4 regions of the Isoptericola sp. NPDC056573 genome follow, and region 3 is predicted to be linked to each of the others. Evidence: predicted binding sites of a transcription regulator. Region 3 holds the regulator's gene; each other region holds the start of a gene.

What was found. The regulator LexA, encoded in region 3, represses DNA repair genes until DNA is damaged. The targets are predictions, from matches to a motif close to TCGAACANNTGTTCGA.
Region 1: the regulator LexA is predicted to act here: its motif matches at 2,764-2,779, upstream of uvrA (excinuclease ABC subunit UvrA).
Region 2: the regulator LexA is predicted to act here: its motif matches at 2,312-2,327, upstream of ruvA (Holliday junction branch migration protein RuvA).
Region 4: the regulator LexA is predicted to act here: its motif matches at 3,016-3,031, upstream of ACFQ8E_RS01495 (DUF222 domain-containing protein).

What each region holds. Positions count from the first base shown of each region.
Region 1 is NZ_JBHTUY010000011.1:150,859-156,852, forward strand. It holds gene uvrA (excinuclease ABC subunit UvrA) at 1-2,734, opposite strand, end outside; gene ACFQ8E_RS18360 (YciI family protein) at 2,877-3,173, shown strand; gene ACFQ8E_RS18365 (TerC family protein) at 3,233-4,351, opposite strand; gene ACFQ8E_RS18370 (TerC family protein) at 4,348-5,361, opposite strand; gene uvrB (excinuclease ABC subunit UvrB) at 5,619-5,994, opposite strand, start outside.
Region 2 is NZ_JBHTUY010000007.1:197,349-203,342, forward strand. It holds gene ACFQ8E_RS14225 (hypothetical protein) at 1-61, shown strand, start outside; gene pdxT (pyridoxal 5'-phosphate synthase glutaminase subunit PdxT) at 122-766, shown strand; gene ACFQ8E_RS14235 (YebC/PmpR family DNA-binding transcriptional regulator) at 774-1,532, shown strand; gene ruvC (crossover junction endodeoxyribonuclease RuvC) at 1,642-2,232, shown strand; gene ruvA (Holliday junction branch migration protein RuvA) at 2,357-2,992, shown strand; gene ruvB (Holliday junction branch migration DNA helicase RuvB) at 2,985-4,088, shown strand; gene yajC (preprotein translocase subunit YajC) at 4,254-4,697, shown strand; gene secD (protein translocase subunit SecD) at 4,826-5,994, shown strand, end outside.
Region 3 is NZ_JBHTUY010000020.1:188-5,451, reverse strand. It holds gene ACFQ8E_RS21370 (ATP-dependent DNA helicase) at 1-1,960, shown strand, start outside; gene ACFQ8E_RS21365 (L-lactate dehydrogenase) at 1,970-2,929, shown strand; gene lexA (transcriptional repressor LexA) at 2,976-3,812, opposite strand; gene ACFQ8E_RS21355 (LysM peptidoglycan-binding domain-containing protein) at 4,082-4,411, shown strand; gene nrdR (transcriptional regulator NrdR) at 4,516-5,022, shown strand; gene ACFQ8E_RS21345 (DUF5302 domain-containing protein) at 5,080-5,264, shown strand, end outside.
Region 4 is NZ_JBHTUY010000001.1:323,278-329,271, forward strand. It holds gene ACFQ8E_RS01485 (methyltransferase domain-containing protein) at 1-229, shown strand, start outside; gene ACFQ8E_RS01490 (class I SAM-dependent methyltransferase) at 226-1,425, shown strand; gene ACFQ8E_RS01495 (DUF222 domain-containing protein) at 1,397-2,974, opposite strand; gene ACFQ8E_RS01500 (dTDP-4-dehydrorhamnose 3,5-epimerase family protein) at 3,158-3,736, opposite strand; gene ACFQ8E_RS01505 (glutamate-1-semialdehyde 2,1-aminomutase) at 3,912-5,369, shown strand; gene ACFQ8E_RS01510 (sugar phosphate nucleotidyltransferase) at 5,366-5,994, shown strand, end outside.

The DNA.
Region 1 (5,994 bases), on a different contig from region 3:
CCTCCGGCCCCATGTCGACGATCCAGTCGGCGCTCTTGATGACGTCGAGGTTGTGCTCGATGACGAGGACGGTGTTGCCCTTCTCCACCAGCGACTGCAGCACGCCGAGCAGCTTGCGGATGTCCTCGAAGTGCAGGCCCGTGGTCGGCTCGTCCAGCACGTAGATCGTGCGGCCCGTGGAGCGCTTCTGCAGCTCGCTCGCGAGCTTGACCCGCTGCGCCTCACCGCCCGAGAGCGTCGGCGCCGGCTGCCCGAGGCGGACGTATCCGAGGCCCACCTCGACCAGCGTGGTGAGGTAGCGCGAGATCGCGGGGAACGCCGCGAAGAACTCCGCGGCCTCCTCGATCGGCATGTCCAGCACGTCCGCGACCGTCTTGCCCTTGAAGTGCACCTCGAGGGTCTCGCGGTTGTACCGCGCGCCGTGGCACACCTCGCACGGCACGTAGACGTCGGGCAGGAAGTTCATCTCGATCTTCAGCGTGCCGTCGCCCGCGCACGCCTCGCACCGGCCGCCCTTGACGTTGAAGGAGAAGCGCCCCGGCCCGTAGCCGCGGACCTTCGCCTCCTCCGTCTCCGCGAAGATCTTGCGGATCCGGTCCCACACGCCGGTGTAGGTGGCCGGGTTGGACCGCGGCGTGCGCCCGATCGGGCCCTGGTCGACGTGCACCACCTTGTCGAGCTGGTCCACGCCCGTGACCCGGGTGTGGCGGCCCGCCACCTGGCGCGCGCCGTTGAGCTCGTTGGCGAGCACGGTGTGCAGGATCGAGTTGACGAGCGTCGACTTGCCCGACCCCGAGACGCCGGTGACCGCCGTGAGCACCCCGAGCGGGAACGACACGTCGATCCCCCGCAGGTTGTTCTCCCGGGCACCGACGACCGTGACCTTCCGGCCGGGGTCGGTCGCGCGACGCTCCGCCGGCAGCGCGATGCTGCGCCGGCCGGAGAGGTAGGCGCCGGTCATCGAGCCCTCGGCCTCGAGGAGCCCGGCGTAGTCGCCCGAGTGCACCACGCGGCCGCCGTGCTCGCCCGCGCCGGGGCCGACGTCGACGATCCAGTCGGCCGCGCGGATGGTGTCCTCGTCGTGCTCGACGACGATCAGCGTGTTCCCGAGGTCCCGCAGGCGGGTCAGCGTCTCGATGAGGCGGTGGTTGTCGCGCTGGTGCAGGCCGATCGACGGCTCGTCGAGCACGTACAGCACGCCGACCAGGCCGGAGCCGATCTGGGTCGCGAGCCGGATGCGCTGGGCCTCCCCACCCGACAGGGTGCCCGCCGGGCGCTCGAGCGACAGGTAGTGCAGGCCCACGTCGACGAGGAAGCCGAGCCGGGCGTGGATCTCCTTGAGCACCTCGGCCGCGATGGCGCGCTCGCGCTCGCCCAGCTCGAGCCCGTCGAGGAAGTGCTTGGCCTGGTCGATCGGCAGGCGGCACACGTCCCAGATCGACTTGCCCCCCACCGTGACCGCGAGGACCTCGGGCTTGAGCCGCGCCCCCGAGCACACGGGGCACGGCACCTCCCGCATGTACGCCTCGTACTTCTCCTTCGACCAGTCGGACTCGGTCTCCCGGTGCCGCCGCTCCAGGAAGGTCACCGCGCCCTCGAAGCCCGTGGAGTACTGCCGTTCGCGGCCCCACCGGTTCTTGTACCGCACGTGCACCTGGTGGTTGCGGCCGAACAGGATCGCGTCGCGGGCGCGCTGCGGCAGGGCGCGCCACGGCACGTCCATGGAGAAGCTCATCTCCTCCGCCAGGGCGGTGAGCACCCGCTCGAAGTACTCGGACGACGTCTGCGCCCACGGCACGACGGCGCCGTCGCGCAGGGTCCTCTCCTCGTCCGGGACGACGAGGTCGGCGTCCACCTCGAGGCGGAAGCCGATGCCGGTGCACTCCGGGCACGCGCCGTACGGCGCGTTGAAGGAGAAGGTCCGCGGCTCGATCTCGTCGAGCGCGAGCGGGTGGTCGTTGGGGCACGCCCGCTTCTCCGAGAACTTGCGCACCCGGTCGAGGTCGTCGATGTCGGCGTCGACGAGCTCGACCATGACGAGGCCGCCCGCGAGCCGCAGCGCGGTCTCCACCGAGTCCGTCAGGCGACGCTGGACGCCGTCCCGTGACACGAGGCGGTCCACGACGACCTCGATGTCGTGCTTGAGCTTCTTCTCGAGCGTGGGCGGGCTGGTCAGCTGCACCACCTCGCCGTCGACCCGCGCGCGGGCGAAGCCCTGCGTCTGCAGCTCGGCGAACAGGTCGGCGTACTCGCCCTTGCGCCCCCGCACGACGGGCGCGAGCACCTGGTAGCGCGTGCCCTCCGGCAGCTCGAGGAGCTTGTCGACGATCTGCTGCGGCGTCTGCGAACGCACCGGTTCCCCGCACACGGGGCAGTGCTGCGTCCCCGCGCGGGCGAACAGCAGGCGCAGGTAGTCGTAGACCTCGGTGATCGTGCCGACCGTCGACCGGGGGTTGCGGTTGGTCGACTTCTGGTCGATCGACACCGCGGGCGAGAGGCCCTCGATGAAGTCGACGTCGGGCTTGTCCATCTGCCCGAGGAACTGGCGCGCGTACGCGGAGAGCGACTCCACGTAGCGTCGCTGCCCCTCGGCGAAGATCGTGTCGAACGCCAGGGAGGACTTCCCCGAGCCGGACAGGCCGGTGAAGACGATCAGCTCGTCGCGCGGGAGGTCGAGCTCGATGTTGCGCAGATTGTGCTCGCGGGCGCCGGAGATGACGAGGCGGTTGCTCACCCGGGCATCCTACGTCGGAGCGCCGACATTCGTACAGGCGTTCTATGCGGTTTCCGATGCCTGACCGGTCACACCCGGACGCTCTCCCTGACCCGCCTGGACGCCCACCGCCGGCACCGGCCCGGGGTGCTTGGATACGGCCATGTCCGTCTACGCCGTCACGTACGTCTACGTCACCGACCCCGACCGCCTCGCGGAGGTCCGGCCCGAGCACCGGGCGTTCCTTCGCGGCCTGCACGAGAGCGGCGCGCTCCGCGTGTCCGGCCCGCTGCCCGCCACGCCCGACGGCGAGCCCGGCGGCGCGCTCCTGGTCGTCGAGGCTGCCGACGCGACCGGGGCGCTCGAGCTGCTCGCGGCCGACCCCATGCGCCGCGAAGGACTGGTCGCGCACCGCGCGGCACGTGAGTTCGTCCCGGTGATCGGCGGCTTCGCCGCTTGACGCCCGTCGACGAGCGCGGGCCCCGGACGGCGTACCGTCCGGGGCCCGCGCTCGTGTCGTCAGCGCCCCGTGGCCTCCGGCCCCGGTGAGGCGGACGAAGAGGCGGACGAAGAGCTGGACTCCGGCTCCGCGTCCTGCGTCACCGCCGTCGACGACGGCTCCGGGCCGGTCGCGTCCGTCGGGGTCGTCTCCTTCGCGGCCACCGCGGCCGTGCGCCGCGTCTTCGCCAGGCTCGCGACGGTGGCGATCGCGATCGAGCCGAGGATCACGGTCAGGGACAGCCAGATCGGGATCTCGGGGGCCCAGGCGACGTGCTCGCCCCCGTTGATGAACGGGAGCGTGTTGGTGTGCAGCGCCTCAAGGATGAGCTTGACGCCGATGAACCCGAGGATGACGGCCAGGGCGATCGGCAGGTACACCAGCCGTTCGAGCAGGCCGCCGAGCAGGAAGTAGAGCTGCCGCAGCCCCATGAGGGCGAAGATGTTCGCGGTGAAGACGATGAAGGGGTCCTTCGTCAGCCCGAAGATCGCCGGGATCGAGTCGAGCGCGAACAGCAGGTCCGTCGAGCCGATCGCCACGAACACGACGAGCATCGGGGTGAACAGCTTCTTGCCGTCGACCACCGTGCGCACCTTGGCGCCGTCGTACTCCTTGCTCACCGGCAGCACGCGGCGCAGGAGGCGGATCGCGACGTTCTCCTTGAACTCCTCCTCGTCGTCACCGCCCGCCACCAGCTTCACGGCCGTGTAGATGAGGAACGCGCCGAAGAGGTAGAACACCCACACGAACTGCTCGAGGATCGCCGCACCGGCGAGGATGAACGCGCCGCGCAGCACCAGCGCGATGATGATGCCGACCATCAGCACCATCTGCTGGTGCTGCTTCGGCACCGCGAACCGCGACATGATGATGACGAAGACGAACAGGTTGTCCACGCTCAGGGAGTACTCGGTGAGCCAGCCGGCGTAGAACTCCCCGGCAGGGGCGGAGCCGCCCACGGCGAGCACGACCAGTCCGAACACCAGCGCCAGGGCCACGTAGAAGCCGACCCACAGGCCGCTCTCCTTCATGCTCGGCACGTGGGGGCGCCTGCCGACGATCGCGAGGTCGACGGCGAGCAGGACGATCAGCGCCGCGAGCGACGCCCACTCGAACCAGATCGGCAGCTCGTGGATCATGCATCTCCTTCGGAGGACGGGGCCACGACCGCGCGGGCCCGACGGTCGCGCCGGTCACGGGCGAGCGAGGCGATCGTCGTGACGGCGAGCACCACCACGATGAAGCCCAGCGACAGGGTGGTCGGGATCTCGGGGATGGCCTCGACGTGCTCACCGCCGTTGACGAACGGCAGCTCGTTGGTGTGCAGCGCGTGGATCACCAGCTTGACACCGATGAAGCCGAGGATCGCCGCCAGCCCGTAGTTGAGGTAGACGAGCCGGTCGAGCAGCCCGTCCACGAGGAAGTAGAGCTGGCGCAGGCCGAGCAGCGAGAACGCGTTGGCCGCGAACACCAGGTACGTCTCCTGGGTGAGGCCGAAGATCGCGGGGATCGAGTCCACCGCGAACAGGAGGTCGGCGCTGCCGATCGCGACCATCACGATGAGCATCGGCGTGATGAACCGCTTGCCGTCGATCTTCGTGGTCATCCGGTCGCCGACGTAGGAGTCGGTCGTGGGGAACACCCGGCGCGTCAGGCGCAGCAGGCCGTTCTCGTTCCACTCCTCGTCGTGGCCCGTGCCCGAGCGCGCCTGGGCGATCGCGGTCCAGATGAGGAAGGCGCCGAAGATGTAGAACACCCAGGCGAAGTTCGCGATGATCGCGGCGCCGGCGATGATGAACACCGTGCGCAGCACCAGCGCGATCGTGATGCCGATGAGGAGCACCCGCTGCTGGTACTCCCGGGGCACCCGGAAGCTCGTCATGATCAGGACGAAGACGAACAGGTTGTCGACGCTGAGCGACTTCTCGGTGATGTACCCGGCGAAGTACTCGCCGCCGTACGTCCCGCCCCACACGATCCACACGATCACGCCGAACACGACCGCGACCGCGACATAGGCCAGGGACCACGTGGCCGACTCGCGCAGGGTGGGGGCGTGGGGGGTGCGCACGTGGCCGACGTAGTCGACCGCGAGCATGGCGAGGATCACGCCGACGGTGACGATCCAGACCCAGACGGGCACATCCATGGAAACTCCTCCGGTACGTAGCACTGAGCACCGGAGGTCTTCCCCACCCGGAGCGGCTGCGAGCCTGACGTCCGGGCCGACGAGGCCGGTCCGGCATCCGTGCCGGACGTGATGACGACCTCACCGTGGGCGGGGTACTCCCCTCCAACCCGCACACCTTACATGAGACCTCGGACCGGCCATCCGCGCATGTCACGACGCGATCGCCGCCTGCCGCGGTGGCCACGAACGTGCGCCGCGGCGCACGGCTCGCGCGCTCAGGCCGTCGCGGCCTGCATCTGCCGCAGCTCCTTCTTCAGCCCGCCGATCTCGTCGCGCAGGCGCGCCGCGACCTCGAACTGCAGCTCCGCGGCGGCGGCGTGCATCTGGTCGCTGAGCTCCTGGATCAGCTCCGCGAGCTCGCCCGCGGCGGCGCCGGCGAGCCTGTTGCCGGTGGTGGCGCCCTCCTTCGGCGAGCCCGGCACGGGCGCGCGGCCCTTGCCCTGCGCGGACGCCGGGGCCTTGCGGTACCCGCCGGACAGCAGCTCCTGCGTGTCGATGTCCTCGCGGGCGAGCATGTCGGTGACGTCCGCGATCTTCTTGCGCAGCGGCTGCGGGTCGATCCCGTGCTCCTCGTTGTACGCCACCTGCTTC
Region 2 (5,994 bases), on a different contig from region 3:
CGTGTCGTCGAACACCCGCACCTACAGCATCGCCCTCGGCCTGATCGGGACGTGCGCCTGAGCGGGACGTGCGCCTGAGCGGCCGTCGGCCGGGCGGATCCGTGGCCCCTACACTTCCCCGGTGACCACGACGATCGGAGTCCTCGCCCTGCAGGGCGACGTGCGCGAGCACGCCGCGGCGCTCGAGCAGGCGGGGGCGCGCGCGGTGAGCGTGCGGCGCCCGTCCGAGCTGGACGCCGTTGACGGGCTCGTCCTGCCCGGCGGGGAGTCGACGACGATCGACAAGCTGCTGCGGCTCTTCGAGCTCGCCGACCCGCTGCGGCGGCTGATCGGCGAGGGTCTGCCGGTGTTCGGCTCGTGCGCGGGCATGATCCTGCTCGCCGACCGCATCGAGGGCGGTACCGCCGACCAGCGCACGCTGGGCGGGATGGACGTCGTCGTGCGGCGCAACGCGTTCGGCCGCCAGGTGGACTCGTTCGAGGCGGACCTGCAGGTCGCGGGCGTCTCGGACGCACCGGGCGGCCGCCCGGTGCGCACCGCGTTCATCCGCGCGCCGTGGGTCGAGGAGGCGGGGCCGGACGTCGAGGTGCTCGCCCGCATCCCCGACCGCTGGGCGGACGGCTCCGCGGTGGGGCCCGCCGCCGGTAAGATCGTCGCAGCACGTCAGGGACGGCTGCTCGCCACCGCGTTCCACCCGGAGATCACGGGGGACGCGCGGGTGCACGGGCTGTTCGTCCGGATCGTCCAAGCATCGCGAAGGAGTTAGGGAGCGCATGTCAGGTCACTCCAAGTGGGCCACGACCAAGCACAAGAAGGCGGCGATCGACGCCAAGCGCGGCAAGCTTTTCGCGAAGCTGATCAAGAACATCGAGGTCGCCGCGCGCACGGGTGGCGGCGACCCTGCCGGCAACCCCACGCTGTTCGACGCCATCCAGAAGGCCAAGAAGTCGTCCGTCCCGAACGACAACATCGACCGCGCCCTCAAGCGCGGGTCCGGCGAGGGCGCCGACGCCGTCGACTACCAGACGATCATGTACGAGGGCTACGGCGCGAACGGCATCGCCGTCCTCGTCGAGTGCCTCACGGACAACAAGAACCGCGCCGCCTCCGAGGTGCGCCTCGCGTTCTCCCGCAACGGCGGCAACCTGGCCGACCCGGGCTCCGTGTCGTACCTGTTCTCCCGCAAGGGCCTCGTCGTCGTGCCCAAGGCCGACGGCGTCACCGAGGACGACGTGATGCTCGCCGCCCTCGACGCCGGTGCCGAGGACGTGAGCGACGAGGGCGAGGCCTTCGAGGTGCTCTGCGAGGCCACCGACCTCGTCGCGGTCCGCTCCGCCATCCAGGAGGCGGGCCTCGAGTACGACTCCGCCGACTCCATCTGGCACCCGTCCATGGAGGTCGAGGTCGACGTCGAGGGCGCACGCAAGATCCTGCGGCTCATCGACGCCCTCGAGGACAGCGACGACGTGCAGAACGTCTACGCGAACTTCGACGCCTCCGACGAGGTCATGGCGGCCCTCGACGAGGACTGAGCCCCCTGGGCGGTCCCCGAGCCACCGAGGTCGTTCCCGATCCCGCGAGGTAGGACCTGCCTCGGCGTATCTCGGACCCCCTCGGCCCGTCGCGTGAGAGGGTGACGACGTGCGCGTGCTGGGGGTGGATCCGGGGCTGACCCGGTGCGGTGTCGGCGTCGTCGACTCGCTGCCGGGGCGGCGGGCGCGGCTCGTCGACGTGGGTGTGGTGGGCAGCGACCCCGCCACGAGCATCGACCTGCGGCTGCTGCACGTCGCCGCCGGGCTGGACGAGTGGCTCGACCGGCACGTGCCCGACGTCGTGGCCGTCGAGCGGGTGTTCGCCCAGCACAACCTGGGCACCGTCATGGGCACGGCCCAGGTGGCCGGCCTGGCGATGGTCGCGGCCGCGCGCCGCGGCATCCCCGTGGCGATGCACACGCCGAGCGAGGTGAAGGCCGCCGTGACGGGCTCCGGCCGCGCGGGCAAGGAGCAGGTGCAGCGCATGATCGCGCGCATCCTCGGGCTCGACGACCTGCCGCGACCCGCCGACGCGGCCGACGCGCTCGCCCTCGCCGTGACGCACCTCTGGCGCCCGGCGGGCGCGCTCCAGGGCGGCGAGCGGCACGAGCTCACCCCCGCGCAGCGCGCCTGGGCCGCGGCCGAGCAGTCGGCCCGCAAGGGCAAGCACCGCGGGGCGCCGTCCCGCACCTCGCGCTGACGGGCGGCCGCTCCCGGTCGATGCTCGTTCCGCTCGTGTCGCGGCGGACGGCGTCGGCGCCCGTTGTTACAGTGACGCCTCGTACGGGTGTTCGACACCAGACCGGCTCGACGGAAGGACCACGGTGATCGCCTCCCTGACCGGCACGGTCACGCACGTGACGCTGGAGCGGGCCGTGCTCGACGTCGGCGGGGTCGGGTACCTCGTGCACGCCACCCCGGGAACCCTGGCCGGCCTCCGGGTGGGGGAGCGGGCGCAGCTGCACACCACGCTCGTCGTCCGAGAGGACTCGATGACCGTGTTCGGCTTCGCCGAGGCGGACGAGCGCGAGGTGTTCGAGACGGCGCAGTCGGTCTCGGGCGTCGGCCCGCGCATCGCGCTCGCCATGCTCGCCGTGCTGACCCCCGACGCGCTGCGGCGCGCCGTCGCGTCCGAGGACCTCGCGGCGCTGCGGCGCATCCCCGGCGTCGGCCCCAAGAGCGCCCAGCGCCTCGTGCTCGAGCTGTCCGGCAAGCTGGGCGCACCCACCTCCGCCGCCACCGGCGCCGCCGTCCCCGACGCGCCGCCGGTCGCGGCGGGAGACCCGGCGCGCGACCAGGTGGTCGAGGCGCTCGTGGGCCTGGGCTGGGCCGCCAAGGTCGCCCAGGACACCGTCGACCGCGTCCTCGCGGACGCCGGTGACGGGGCAGCCGACGGCCCGGTCGACGTCGCCGCCACGCTGCGGGCGGCGCTGCGCTCCCTGGGCGGCCGGCGTGGCTGAGCCGCTGGAGCCGGAGTACGGCGGCGAGCGGCTCGTCACCTCCTCGGCCGACGACGTCGAGCGCGCGGCCGAGGCGGCGCTGCGGCCCAAGAAGCTGGACGAGTTCGTCGGGCAGCGGGTGGTCCGTGACCAGCTCTCCCTGGTGCTCCAGGCGGCGCTCGCGCGGGACGCGTCTCCCGACCACGTGCTGCTGTCGGGGCCTCCCGGGCTCGGCAAGACGACGCTGGCGATGATCATCGCCGCGGAGCTCGGCACGTCGTTGCGGGTCACGAGCGGCCCGGCGATCCAGCACGCGGGCGACCTGGCGGCGGTGCTCTCCTCGCTCGAGGAGGGCGAGGTCCTCTTCATCGACGAGATCCATCGGCTGGCCCGTCCTGCGGAGGAGCTGCTGTACGTCGCGATGGAGGACTTCCGCGTCGACGTCGTCGTCGGCAAGGGGGCGGGGGCGAGCGCGATCCCGCTGGCGCTGCCTCCGTTCACCGTCGTCGGCGCGACGACGCGGTCCGGCCTGCTGCCGGCCCCGCTGCGCGACCGTTTCGGGTTCACGGGGCACCTCGACTTCTACGACGCCGCCGAGCTGGAGCGCGTCATCATCCGGTCCGCCGGGCTGCTGGGCGTGGACATCCAGCACGCGGCCGCGCACGAGATCGCCGGCCGCTCGCGCGGCACGCCCCGCATCGCGAACCGGCTGCTGCGCCGCGTGCGCGACTGGGCGCAGGTGCGCGGGGACGGCAGCCTCGACCTGCGGGCGGCCCGGGCCGCGCTGGAGGTCTACGAGGTCGACCCGATCGGCCTGGACCGCCTGGACCGCGCCGTCCTCGACGCCGTCTGCCGCCGGTTCGGCGGCGGGCCCGTGGGCCTGGGCACCCTCGCGATGACCGTGGGGGAGGAGCCGGACACCGTGGAGACGGTCGCGGAGCCCTACCTCGTCCGCGAGGGGCTCCTGGGCCGCACGCCGCGCGGCCGGGTCGCGACGCAGGCCGCGTGGGAGCACCTCGGGCTCGAGCCGCCGCCCGGGGCGTGGGGAGCCCCGCTCGGGGGGACGCTGTTCGACGGGTCCGGCGCCGCCGACGGGGACGCCGGGACGCCCCAGTAGACTGGGAGAGCCCCCTGCCGCCGACGGCCCGGGGCCGGAACTCGACGGGTGCCGTGCTCGTTGGGGGCCGTGTGCGCAGGATCCTGCGCCGGCGCGCCGACCGGTGCGCCCCGACGCCCGGCAGTCGGTCGACGACCGTCGGGCAGCGACAGACAAGGACGCTCCGTGGAACTCATCATCCTCTTCGTGGTCCTCGCCGGCCTCATGTTCTTCATGAGCCAGCGGACGCGCAAGCAGCAGAAGCAGCAGGCCGAGTTCCGGTCGCAGCTCGCGCCGGGCCAGGAGGTCATGACCGGTTCGGGACTGTTCGGCACGGTCGTGGAGATCGACGAGGCGGCCGACACGGTCACCATCGAGACGGTCCCCGGCGGCGCGCAGACCCGCTGGCTGCGCGCGGCCATCGCCAAGCGCGTCGACACGCCGGTCGAGGAGCCCGTGGACGAGGCCGACGAGACCGAGGTCACAACCGACTCCTCCGCGACCGGTACGATCACCTCCGGCGACGGTCACATCGACGTCCCCGACGACCTGTCGAGCCTGGACACCGCGCAGCGGGAGTACCGGGAGCAGCAGCGTCGCGACGAGGGCGAGACCGGCACCACGAAGTGACAGCACCAGCGACATGGGACGGCGGGCGCTCGCGCCCGTCGGCCTGACGACGCGCCGGTCGGGGTGATCCCGGCCGGCGCCATCACGCGTCGGCCCCGCGGCGGCGCGCAGACGGGAAGAGACAGAAGTTGGCGAACTCACGCACGAAGCGGTCGCGTCCGGTACGCACCCTCGTGGTCTTCACGATCCTGACGATCGTCCTGCCGTTCCTCGCCCTCGGCGCCGGCGTCTTCTGGGACGCCAAGTCCGACGCCAACCCGGACGGCGCGAGCTGGGCCCCGGGGCTGGCGCTCGACCTGCAGGGCGGCACGCAGCTGATCCTGAAGGCGGACACCACCGACGGGTCGCAGGTCACGTCGGAGACGATCGACGAGTCGATCAACGTCATCCGCCAGCGCATCGACTCCTCGGGCGTCTCCGAGGCGGAGATCACCGCCCAGGGGCAGAACAACATCGTCGTGGGCATCCCTGGCGAGGTGTCGCAGGAGACCATCGACCTCATCTCGCAGCCGGCGCAGATGCGCTTCCGCCCCGTCCTGACGTACGCCGCGGGCACGCCGACCCCCGAGCCGTCCGCGTCCCCCAGCGCCGACGCCGGTGACGCGGCCGACGACGCCACCGACGAGAGCGCCACCGACGAGAGCGCGACGGACGAGGACGCTTCCGGGGACAGCCCGAGCGGCAAGGGCGCCGGCGCCCCGCTGTCCGTCCCGGCGGACGTCGACCCGTCGGCCACGCCGGCCGCCACCGCGACCTCCGGCGACGACGCCGACCCGTCCCCGACGGCGACCGACGGGACCGAGGCGGGCGAGGACGCCGCCGCGGCGTCCGACCCGAGCGACCTGGCGCAGATCACGCCGGAGATCCAGAAGCAGTTCGAGGAGCTCGACTGCACCGACCCCGCGAACCTCAAGGGTGGCGGCGGGGACGACCCGGACAAGCCGCTGGTGACCTGCGGCGAGCAGGACGGGATGAAGTACATCCTCGGCCCGATGGAGGTCGACGGCGTGCACATCGCGTCGGCGAGCTCCGGCCTGGTCCCGGGCGCGAACGGCACCACCACCAACGAGTGGGGCGTCTTCCTCAACTTCGACTCCGTGGGGACCGACGAGTTCCGCGAGACCACGACCCGCCTGCAGGGCCTCGAGGCGCCGCGCAACCAGTTCGCCATCGTCCTCGACGGGCTCGTCGTCTCGGCGCCGTCCCTGTCCCCGGGCACGATCATCTCGAACGGCCAGGCGACCATCTCCGGCTCGTTCACCCGGGACACCGCCGCGACGCTCGCCAACCAGCTGAG
Region 3 (5,264 bases):
GGCCGTCGACGACGGCCGGCACCTCCTGGTGCAGGCCGGCACGGGCACGGGCAAGTCGCTCGCCTACCTCGTCCCGGCCGTGCGGCACGCGGTCGTCGACGGCAGGCGGGTCATCGTCTCCACCGCCACCCTCGCCCTGCAACGACAGGTGGTCACGCGCGACCTGCCGCTGGTCGCCGAGACCGTGGGGCCCAAGCTGCCCCGCCCTCCCAAGGTCGCCCTGCTCAAGGGCTGGCACAACTACCTGTGCAAGCACAAGGTGACCGGCGGCTACCCGGTCGAGGGCGCGACGCTCTTCGACCTCCCGGCCGACCCCGGACCCGGCGAGGGGGCAGGCGCCGAGCAGCACCCGGCGCCCTCGAGGCCGCCCGGAGGATCTCGCCAGGGCGGGCGTCGGGACGACGCCGCCACGCTCGCCGACCACGTGCGCCGGCTGCACGCGTGGGCCGACGACACCGACACGGGCGACCGGGACGATCTCGTGCCCGGTGTCCCCGACAGGGCCTGGCGCCAGGTGTCCGTCACGGCCCTGGAGTGCCTGGGGCAGCGGTGCCCGCTCCTCGCGGAGTGCTTCCCCGAGCGGGCCCGCGCGGCGGCCCGGGAGGCCGACGTCGTCGTCACCAACCACGCGATGCTGGGGATCGCCGTCTCGGGGAACCCGGGCGTGCTGCCCGAGCACGACGCCGTCGTGGTCGACGAGGCGCACGAGCTCGCCGAGCGCGTGACGGCCGCGGCGACCGTCGACCTGTCGCTGACGGTCGTGGAGCACGCCGCGCGCCTCGCGCGGCGGCACGGCGGCACCGAGACCGAGGCGCTCGACGCCGCCTCGCAGCGACTGGGCAGCCTGCTCGCCACGGCCCCCGCGGAGCGGTTCCCGCTCGGCCTCCCCGACGACCTGCGCGCCGCGGTCGGCGCGGTGCGCGACGCCGCGCGCGAGCTCCTCACCCGGCTCAAGCCCCAGGGCCCGGGCAAGGGGCAGGAGGCGCCGGACGCCGGCACGAAGATGGCGCAGTCCGCCGTCCTGCAGCTCTTCGAGGTCGCGGAACGGATGGCGGCGGAGGACACGACGGCGGACGTGCTGTGGTGCTCGCGCCCGCCGGAGAACGCGCCCTGGGCGGGCGACGGCGTCACGCGCCTGCACGCGGCGCCGCTGGCGGTGGCGGGGCTGATCCGCACGCACCTGCTGGGCGAGGCCACGGGAGTCTTCACCTCGGCGACGCTCACCCTCGGCGGCACGTTCGACCCGGTGGCGCGGTCGCTGGGCCTCGCCGGCTCGGGCGGGACGGACGAGACGGCCGACTGGACGGGTCTCGACGTCGGCAGCCCGTTCGACTACCCGCGCCAGGGGATCCTCTACGTCGCGCGGCACCTGCCCGCGCCTGGCCGGGAGCCGACGACCGACGCCCAGCTCGACGAGATCGCCGGGCTGATCGAGGCCGCCGGAGGACGGACCCTCGGGCTGTTCTCGTCCCGCCGGGCGGCGCAGGCCGCGGCCGAGGCGATGCGCGAGCGGCTGGACGTCCCCGTGCTGTGCCAGGGCGACGACCAGCTTCCGACCCTCGTGAAGGCGTTCGCCGACGACCCGGCGACCTGCCTGTTCGGCACCCTCTCGTTGTGGCAGGGCGTCGACGTCCCGGGGCCGAGCTGCCAGCTGGTGCTGGTGGACCGGATCCCGTTCCCGCGCCCGGACGACCCGGTGAAGGCGGCGCGGGCGCGGTCCGTGGAGCAGGCGGGCGGCAACGGGTTCATGCAGGTCTCGGCCACGCACGCCGCGCTGCTGCTGGCGCAGGGCGCCGGCCGGCTCGTGCGCACGGGCGACGACCGAGGGGTCGTGGCCGTCCTCGACCCCCGGCTCGCGACCGCGCGCTACGGGTCGTTCCTGACCCGATCCATGCCGGACTTCTGGCCGACCACGGACGGCGAGCTCGTCCGCGCTGCGCTCCGGCGTCTCGACACCTAGCGTGGGGCCGTGGACGAGACACGCAGGACGACCAAGCTCGCGATCGTCGGAGCGGGCGCGGTGGGTTCCACCCTCGCGTACGCGGCGCTGGCCCGGGGCGCGGCCCGGTCCGTCGCCCTCCTGGACGTCAACCGCGCGAAGGTGGAGGCCGAGGTCCTCGACCTGCGGCACGGGGGGATGTTCATCCCTCAGGCCGAGATCGACGGCTCGGACGACGTGGAGGTGTGCCGCGGCGCCGACATCGTCGCGGTGACGGCGGGGGCCAAGCAGAAGCCCGGCCAGAGCCGCCTCGACCTGGCCGAGGCGACGGTAGGCCTCACGCGCTCCATCCTGCCGGGCCTGCTCGAGGTGGCCCCGGACGCGGTGTTCCTCATGGTCACCAACCCGGTCGACGTCGTCACCTACGCGGCGCAGGAGATCAGCGGCCTGCCCCGGGGCCGGGTGTTCGGCAGCGGGACCGTCCTCGACTCGTCCCGGCTGCGCGACGCGCTGGCCCGCCACTGCGGGGTCGCGGTCGGGAACGTGCACGCGAACATCGCGGGCGAGCACGGCGACTCGGAGATCGTGCTGTGGAGCTCGGCCACGATCGCCGGCGTGCCCCTCCTGGACTGGCGGCCCTTCCGGGGTCGCCCGCCGCTCGACGAGCCGGCCCGGCAGCGCATCGCGACCGACGTCGTCGAGTCGGCCTACCGCGTCATCGCCGGCAAGGGGGCGACCAACTACGCGGTCGGCCTGGCGGCGACCCGGATCATCGAGGCGGTGCTCAACGACGAGCACCGCGTGATGAACGTCTCCTCCCGCCTCGACGACTTCTACGGCATCAGCGACGTCTGCCTGTCGGTGCCGTCCCTCGTCGACCGGCGCGGCGTGGGGGAGACCATCGACACCCCGCTGTCGGACGAGGAGGTCGCCGGGCTGCGTGCGTCGGCCGAGAGCATGCGGGCCGTGCAGCGCCGGCTGGGCTTCTGACCGGACCGGACGCGGGGCGCCGGGCGGGGCCGGGGCGGAGCGCCGTTCAGAGGCTGCGCAGCACCGCCACGACCCGACCGAGCACCTGCGCCTCGTCTCCCGGGATGGGCGAGTAGGCGGCGTTCTGCGGCAGCAGCCAGGTGTGCCCGCCGGCCTGCTTGAAGGTCTTGACCGTCGCCTCGCCGTCGATCATCGCGGCGACGACCTCGCCGTTCTCGGCGACGGGCTGGCTCCGCACGACCACCCAGTCGCCGTCGCAGATCGCGGCGTCGACCATCGAGTCGCCCGCGACCTTGAGCAGGAACAGGTCCCCGTCGCCGACGACCTGCCGGGGGAGCGGGAAGACGTCCTCGACGACCTGCTCCGCGAGGATGGGACCGCCGGCGGCGATCCGGCCGACCAGCGGGACGTACGACGGTGCCTGGGCCGGCTGCGCGTCGGAGGCGGCGAGCGACCCCGCCACGAACCCGGGCGCCGCGTCGGCGTCGGGGACGGCACCGCCGGTCGCGGGCGACTCGAGGTCGACGACCTCGATCGCGCGCGGCCGGTTGGGGTCACGGCGCAGGTAGCCCTTGCGCTCGAGCGTGGTGAGCTGGTGCTTGACCGAGGAGGGGCTCGCCAGCCCGACGGCCTCGCCGATCTCGCGCATGGTCGGGGGGTAGCCGCGCGCCTCGACGGAGCTGCGGATGGTCTCGAGCACGCGACGCTGGCGGGGCGTGAGGCGGTCGGACGAGGGCGAGAGCTCGCTCACCGACGCCAGCACGTTCGTGGTGGTGCCGGCCGGGACCGTCGACGCGGCCGCCTCCCCGGGGGTCTCGTCCTGGGCTGCCCATGACGTCGCCGTCGTCGTGGACGCCGGGGCCTGGTCCCGTCCGCTGGTCATCGCGTTCTCCGTCCTGCAGGGCGCGGCCCGTGGGCGGGCCGATGAAATCCGACAAACCTTCCATCGCGCTGTCGGCCACTCTAAGCCAGTTCCGGCCCGACATCAAACATCTGTTCGATCAGGTCTCGACCGTGTCGCCCCGACGTGGTACACCTAGTACAGCAGTTCGACGTACAGGTGTTCGACGAACGGGTGTTCGACGACGGATGCTCGACGGAGCGGCCGCCCATCGCGGCACCACGTGGACCGGAGGCAGGACGATGCAGAACGTGCGCAGCACCAGCGACGCTCACGGGTTCCTCGGGCTCGGAGGGCTCCGGCTGACCCGCAGGGGACGGGTGGTGGTCGCGGCACTGGTGCTCCTCGTCCTCGTGGGCGCGGGCCTCGTCGGCCAGCGGGCCGTGGCGGAGGCGCCGGGCGCAGGCGTCGAGGTGCGGCTCCAGACGGTGGCGCCCGGCGACACCCTGTGGCAGTACGCGCAGCAGGTGCGGGACACGGGGGACGACCTGCGCGACGTCGTCGCCGAGCTCCGCGACCTCAACGGGCTGACCTCGGCGGAGCTCCAGACCGGGCAGGTGGTCCTGCTCCCGCTGGACTGACGGCATCGCCGCTCCCAGGGATCCTGCTTGCGCGGACGGTCGCCCGCCGCTTACCTTGACGGGCAGCCGGGCGCCGGTCCGGAGCCGAGCGCAGGAGACCAGCGATGCACTGCCCGTTCTGCCGCCATGCGGACTCACGAGTCGTCGACTCGCGCACCTCCGACGACGGCGCGTCCATCCGTCGCCGGCGCCAATGCCCCGCGTGCCAGCGTCGGTTCACCACGATCGAGACGGCCAGCCTGTCGGTGGCCAAGCGCTCCGGGGTGACCGAGCCGTTCAGCCGGGACAAGGTGGTGGCGGGCGTGCGCAAGGCGTGCCAGGGCCGGCCGGTGAGCTCCGACGACCTCGCCGTCCTCGCGCAGAAGGTCGAGGAGACCCTGCGGGCCTCCGGTCGGCCGGAGATCGAGGCGAACGAGGTCGGTCTCGCGATCCTCGGGCCGCTGCGCGAGCTGGACGAGGTCGCCTACCTGCGCTTCGCCAGCGTGTATCAGTCCTTCGAGTCCCTGGAGGACTTCGAGACCGCGATCACGTCGCTGCGGGCGGAGCACGAGGCGCGCGGGTCGGCGGCCGACGGCGAGCCCGCGGCGGCGGGGCGCGGCGCGACGGACTGAGCGGGAGGCGCGTCCGGTCCGCGTGAAATGCCCTGGCGTCCGGTAGGCCGCCGGGGCATGCTGGACGGCACCAGGTGCCACGCGGCCCGCCGCGCGAGCACACCCACCCCGACCGACGACGAGGTGACCGTGATGACGGACGACTCGAGGGCGAAGCCCACCGAGGACACGAAGGCGCGCTTCCGGGAGGCGCTGGAGAAGAAGAACGCCGCCAGCCACCCCACCGCCGGCAAGGACGGCAA
Region 4 (5,994 bases), on a different contig from region 3:
CGAGTTCGCCGTCGACCGCAACCCCTACAAGCACGGCCGGTTCACCCCCGGCATGCACCTCCCCATCCACGCTCCCGAGGCGCTCGACGCCGCCCGGCCGGACTACGTCGTCGTCATGCCGTGGAACCTGCGGCGGGAGATCTCGGCCCAGCTCGCGCACGTCGCCGACTGGGGCGGCCGGCTGGTGACCTTCCTGCCCCGCCTCGAGGTCTTCGAGCCGGGCACGTGAGCGCCGTCGTAGCGGGCTGGCGCTGCCGGTGGTGCCGGTCGGACCGCGCCACGGTGGTGCTCGACCTGGGCGCGCAGCCCGCGGCGGACCTGTTCCCCGAGCCGGAGGCGCCCCTCCCCGACCCGGTGCACCCGTTGCGCATGGTGATGTGCGACCGGTGCCGCCTGGCCCAGCTCGAGGAGGACCCGACCGGTCCCGAGGAGCCGCGCGGCGTGGAGCCCGCCGCTCTCGTCACGCAGGCGCGGGCGGGGGTGGCCGACCTCGTCGGCGGCGGGCTGCTGGGCCCGGGGACCTGGGTGGAGGAGATGCGCTCCCCGCACGGGGGCTCCTGGTCGGCACGCGTGCACGAGATCGTGCCCGACGCCGTGCTGCTCGACGGCCCCGGCACGGTGCCGGGGCTCGCCGCCGACCTCGTCGTCGACTCGCTCGGCCTCATGCACGAGCCCGACCAGCGTGCGGCGTGGAACCTGCGCCTCGACTCCCTCGCCCCCGACGGCGTCGTCGCGCTGCACGTGCACCCGCTGTCCGTGATCGTGCGCGACGGCACCTGGAACGCGCTGCGGCACGGGCACTTCGCGTACTACTCGCTCACGGTGCTCGTGGAGATGGCGCGCAGCACCGGTCTCGTGCCGGTCGGGCTGTGGCGCTACCCGCTGTACGGCGGGACGCGGCTGCTCGCGCTGGCGCGCGAGGGGTCGCAGCCCGCCCGCCGGCACGCCCGCGCCGCGGGCGACCTCGTCGCCACCGAGCTGGCGGCCGAGGCCGCGGCGGGGACCACGGAGCCGGCGGTCGTGTCGGTGCTCCAACGGCAGGTGGCCCGGTCGGCGGCGGCGCTCCGTGACTGGCTCGACGCGAGCGAGGGGAAGGTCGTCGCCTACGGCGCCGCGTCGCGCGCGGTCGCGCTCTTCGCGCTCGCCGGCGTCACCGCCGACGACGTGCTCGCCGTGGTGGACGCGTCCCCCGCGAAGCGAGGCAGGTCCATGCCGGGCGGCCCGGGGCCGCGGGTGCCCGTGCTCGGGCCCGACATCCTCGCCGAGATCCGCCCCGACCGGGTGCTGCTGCTGGTGCCCGACCTCCTCGACGAGGTGCGGTTCGCGCATCCGGAGGTGGAGGCGCTCGGGGGTCGATGGGTGGTCGCGGAGCCCGAGCCCGTCGAGGTCGAGCCGCTCAGCCGCGACCGCGGTCACCGTCGCTGAGCGTCGCGACCGCGACGGGGTCCCGAGCCACGGGTATCCGCGTCACGGGCTCTCGGGCCGCGGGCGCCCGGGCCGCGGGTGCTTCCGGCTGCCGGGGGTTCGACGCCGCCGCGGCAGGTGGTGGTGCGGTGCCGAACGCGGAGCGTCCGTGGCGGTCGGTGAAGAGCCACGTGCCGCCGGTGCGACGCATGGTGATGCCGAGCGCATCGACGCGGTCGTGGTGGTGCCAGCACAGCAGGGCGGAGTTGTCGACGGACGTGCTGCCGCCGTCCGCCCAGTGAGTCACGGCGTGGTGGACCTCGCAGCGCGAGGGTGGCTCGTCGCAGCCGGGCCAGGTGCACCGCCGGTCGCGGGCGACGACGGCGCGCCTGAGCTGGCCGGTGACGGTGCGCCGGGCGCGCCCGACGTCGAGCACCTGCGACTCCGGGCCGAGGACGACCCGCGTCACCTCGCTGTCGCACACGATGCGGCGCAGGAGGGACGGGGGCAGCGGGCCGCGGCCGTCGACGAACTCGGCGGGGTCGACGCCGAGCGACTCGGCCCAGCTCGTGGTGGAGGAGCCGACGTCGATGGCGCCGTCGCTGGAGAGCAGGCGGCGGAGCTCGGTGACCGAGACGGTGACGGTCAGGTGGGGCCGCACGGCGGATCCCGACCCCACGCTGCCCGTGTCGAGCGTGACGCGTGCGAGGTCGGCGAGGGCCTGGGCGCGTCGTTGCGCGGGCGTGCGGGTCTCCCCGGCGCCGGGCCGGCCGGACACGGCGTCGAGGGCGGCGCGCAGCACCTGGCCGTGCTCCTCCGTGAGGAACCCGGCGAGGTGGTAGCCGTCCCACGTGGGCGACAGGTCGACGAACTCCTTCTCGCGGGCGTGCGCGTAGCCCCGCTCGTCCGACTCCGGGTCCGTCACGTACGCGAACCGCCGGACCAGACGGCGGAACTGCGCGGGCGTGTACCAGGAGCCGGTGGCGAGCAGGTGCTCCTCGCCGGTCGGTGGGGCGAGGGCGGCGTCCGGCGCTTCCGGGTTCTCGCCGTCCGTCGTCTCGCCGTCCGTCTCGCTCGCGGTCGGCGCGGGGGCGACGAGCGCGTCGCGGCGGGCCTCGGAGGTCGGGGCGACGTCGACGATGGCGCGCAGGTGGTCGGCGCCGAGCCGACCGTCGAGCGCGGCGGCACCGGTCGCCGGGAGGACGTCGCGCAGGGCGTGGGCCGTGCGGACGTCGCGGCGTGCGGTGGCCAGCCCGACGTTCTCCGCGCGGGCGAGCCAGTGCGCGAAGGTGCGTGACCCGTCGAGCGACCACCGGCCGTCCGACTCCAGTGCGGGCAGCACGCGCCACCGGGCGGCGTCCACCCGGGTGCCGAGCGTCCTGAGCCGGCCGGATGCCTGCTCGAGGACGTCCCGGCCGACGTCGTGCAGGCCGGCCTCCTCGACGGCCGCCGCGAGCGCGGCGAGCCCGCCCTCGAGGGTGGCCAGGGCATCGAGCAGCCGGGACGCCGGTGTGGCTCTCGGCAGCGCCGGGACGGCGGGTACCGGAGCAGGGGCGGTGGTGGCGGGCATCGTCCCTCCTCGGTCGGCGCGCCGTGACACGAAGGACGCTATCGAGCGGACGTTCGAACCGTCCCGGGTGCCGGCGAGACCTGTGGAGGAGTCGGTCGTCCCCAGGGGGAGGGGCAGGTTCGCCGCGGCGCCACGCCGCGGTGCGTCCCCGGGGAGGGGCGTGCCGCACGTGCCCGCGTCGGCCTACAGCACGTCTGCGCCGGGCCCCGACGTCGCGCCGCCGAGCTGCTGGACGAGCGCCACCCACGACCCGGCGGCGGCGTCGCGGTCGCTGACGAGCGAGACGGGCAGCGGCCACCGGACCCCGAGGTCGGGGTCGAGGTGGTGCACGGCGACGTCCTCGGCGGGGTCGTGCTCGGCGTCGATGCGGTAGCAGACGTCCGCGGTGTCGGTGAGCGTCTGGTGGCCGTGCAGGCAGCCGCGCGGCACGTACAGGACGTGGAAGTCGACGTCGTCGAGCCGGAACGCCTCCCACCGGCCGAACGTCGGCGAGCCGGGCCGGGCGTCGACGACGACGTCGTGCACGGCGCCGTGCGCGACGCGCACCAGCTTGGCCTCGCCGCCCCCCACGCGACCGTGCAGCCCGCGCACGACGCCGCGCCGCGAGCGGGACTGGCTGTCCTGCACGAACGCCGCCGGGTCGAGGCCGGCGCGCTCGGCGGTGGCGGTGTCGAACGTGCGCGTGAACAGCCCGCGCTCGTCGCGGTGCGGGGTGGGGGCGAGGATCAGCACCCCGTCGAGGGTGGTGGGCAGCACCTGCATGTCCACACGCTACGAAAGCGGGCGCGACCCGGTCGGGTGAAGTCGGCCGGGGTCCCGGATGAAAAGGCCCGCGGGGCCTTCAACGCCGCCGGGACGCGCCGCAGACTGGCGGCGGGGCCGGCCCCCTGCCGGCCCCACCAGGCTTACGACCCACCTCCCGACACCCGGGGGCACCATGACACAGCTGGCGCAGCACGCTTCGAAGCCCGACCAGATGCAGCCCGACCCGACGCAGCCCGCGGAGCCCGTTCGCTCCTTCGAGCGGTCCACGGCCGCGCAGGCCCGGCTGCACCGTCTCGTGCCGGGCGGCGCGCACACCTACGCCCGCGGGGCGGACCAGTACCCGGAGGGCATGGCCCCGGTGCTGGCGCGGGGCGCGGGCGCGCACGTGTGGGACGTGGACGGCAACGAGTACGTCGAGTACGGGATGGGGCTGCGCAGCGTCACGCTCGGCCACGGCTTCCGGCCCGTGGTGGACGCCGTGACGGCGGCGATCGCCGACGGCGTGAGCTTCTCCCGGCCCAGCCGGTGGGAGCTGGAGGCCGCCGAGGCGTTCTGCGCGCAGGTGCCGGGCGCCGACATGGTGAAGTTCGCGAAGAACGGATCCGACGTCACGACCGCGGCCGTCCGGCTGGCGCGCGCCGCCACGGGCCGCGACCTGGTCGCCGTCTGCGCGGACCACCCGTTCTTCTCCACCGACGACTGGTTCATCGGTACGACCCCGATGGACGCCGGGATCCCGCGGGCGATCAGCGACCTCACGGTCCGCTTCCCGTACGGTGATCTGGCCGCCGTGGAGGCCCTGCTCGCCGCGCACGAGGGCCGGGTCGCCGCCGTCGTCCTCGAGGCCGCGACCGCGCACGCGAGCCCCCCGCCCGGCTACCTGGAGGGGCTGCGCGCCCTGTGCGACCGCACCGGGACGGTGCTCGTGTTCGACGAGATCATCACCGGGATGCGGTGGTCCGCCGGCGGCGCGCAGACCGTGTACGGCGTCGTGCCGGACCTGTCGACGTGGGGCAAGGCGCTCGGCAACGGGTTCGCCGTCTCGGCGCTCGCGGGCCGGCGGGAGCTCATGGAGCTCGGGGGGCTGGCGACGGACGCGCGCCGCGTCTTCCTGCTCTCCACCACCCACGGCGCGGAGACGGCGGGTCTCGCGGCGTGGCTGGCGGTGCACCGCGAGTACGCCGCGAGCGACGTGCCCGGCGTGATGGCCACCCAGGGCGAGCGGCTGCGCGCCGAGGTGCAGCAGGCGGTGGACGCCGCCGGGCTGACCGGCTGGGTGACGGTGTCCGGGCACCCGGCGTGCCTGGTCTTCGGCACCCGCGACCACGCCGGCGCGCCCTCGCAGGCGTACCGCACCCTGTTCCTCGCCGAGCTGCTGCGTCGGGGCGTGCTGGCGCAGTCGTTCGTGATCTCCGCCGCGCACACCGACGCCGACGTCGATCGGACGGTCGAGGCCGTGGCGGGGGCGCTGCCGGCCTACGAGGCGGCGCTCGACGCGGGCGGCACCGACGGGTTCCTCGCCGGGCGGCCGGTGGCCCCCGCGCTGCGGGAGCTCGCCGCGCCCCGCCGCATCCATCACACGCCCGAGCCGGCAGAGGCGGGCGGGCAGGCCCAGGGAGGGGCGTCATGAAGGTCGTGCTGTTCTGCGGCGGGCTGGGGATGCGGATGCGGTCCGGCCCCGACTCGCTGCCCAAGCCGATGATGCCGATCGGGTCGCGGCCCGTCCTGTGGCACATCATGAAGTACTACGCGCACTTCGGGCACACGGAGTTCGTGCTGTGCCTGGGGCACGGCGCGAACGTGGTGAAGGACTACTTCCTCAACTACTCGGAGACGCACTCCAACGACTTCGTGCTCACCAAGGGCGGCGAGCAGGTGGAGCTGCTGAGCAGCGACATCAGCGAGTGGCGCATCACGTTCGTCGACACGGGGATCGACACGGCGATCGGCGAGCGGCTGCGGCGCGTGCGGCGGTTCCTCGACGACGACGAGGTGTTCCTCGCCAACTACGGCGACGTGCTCACGGACGCGCCGATGAACGACATCGTGGACGAGCTGCTCGCCACCGACGCCGTCGGGTCGCTGCTCGCGGTGCCGCCGCAGGACTCGTTCCACGTGGTGCGCTACGACCCGGACGGCACGATGCGCGACCTGGAGCCCGTCGCCGACATGAGCATGTGCATCAACGGCGGCTACTTCGTGCTGCGCCAGGGCATCTTCGACTACCTGGAGGAGGGCGACGACCTGGTCATGGA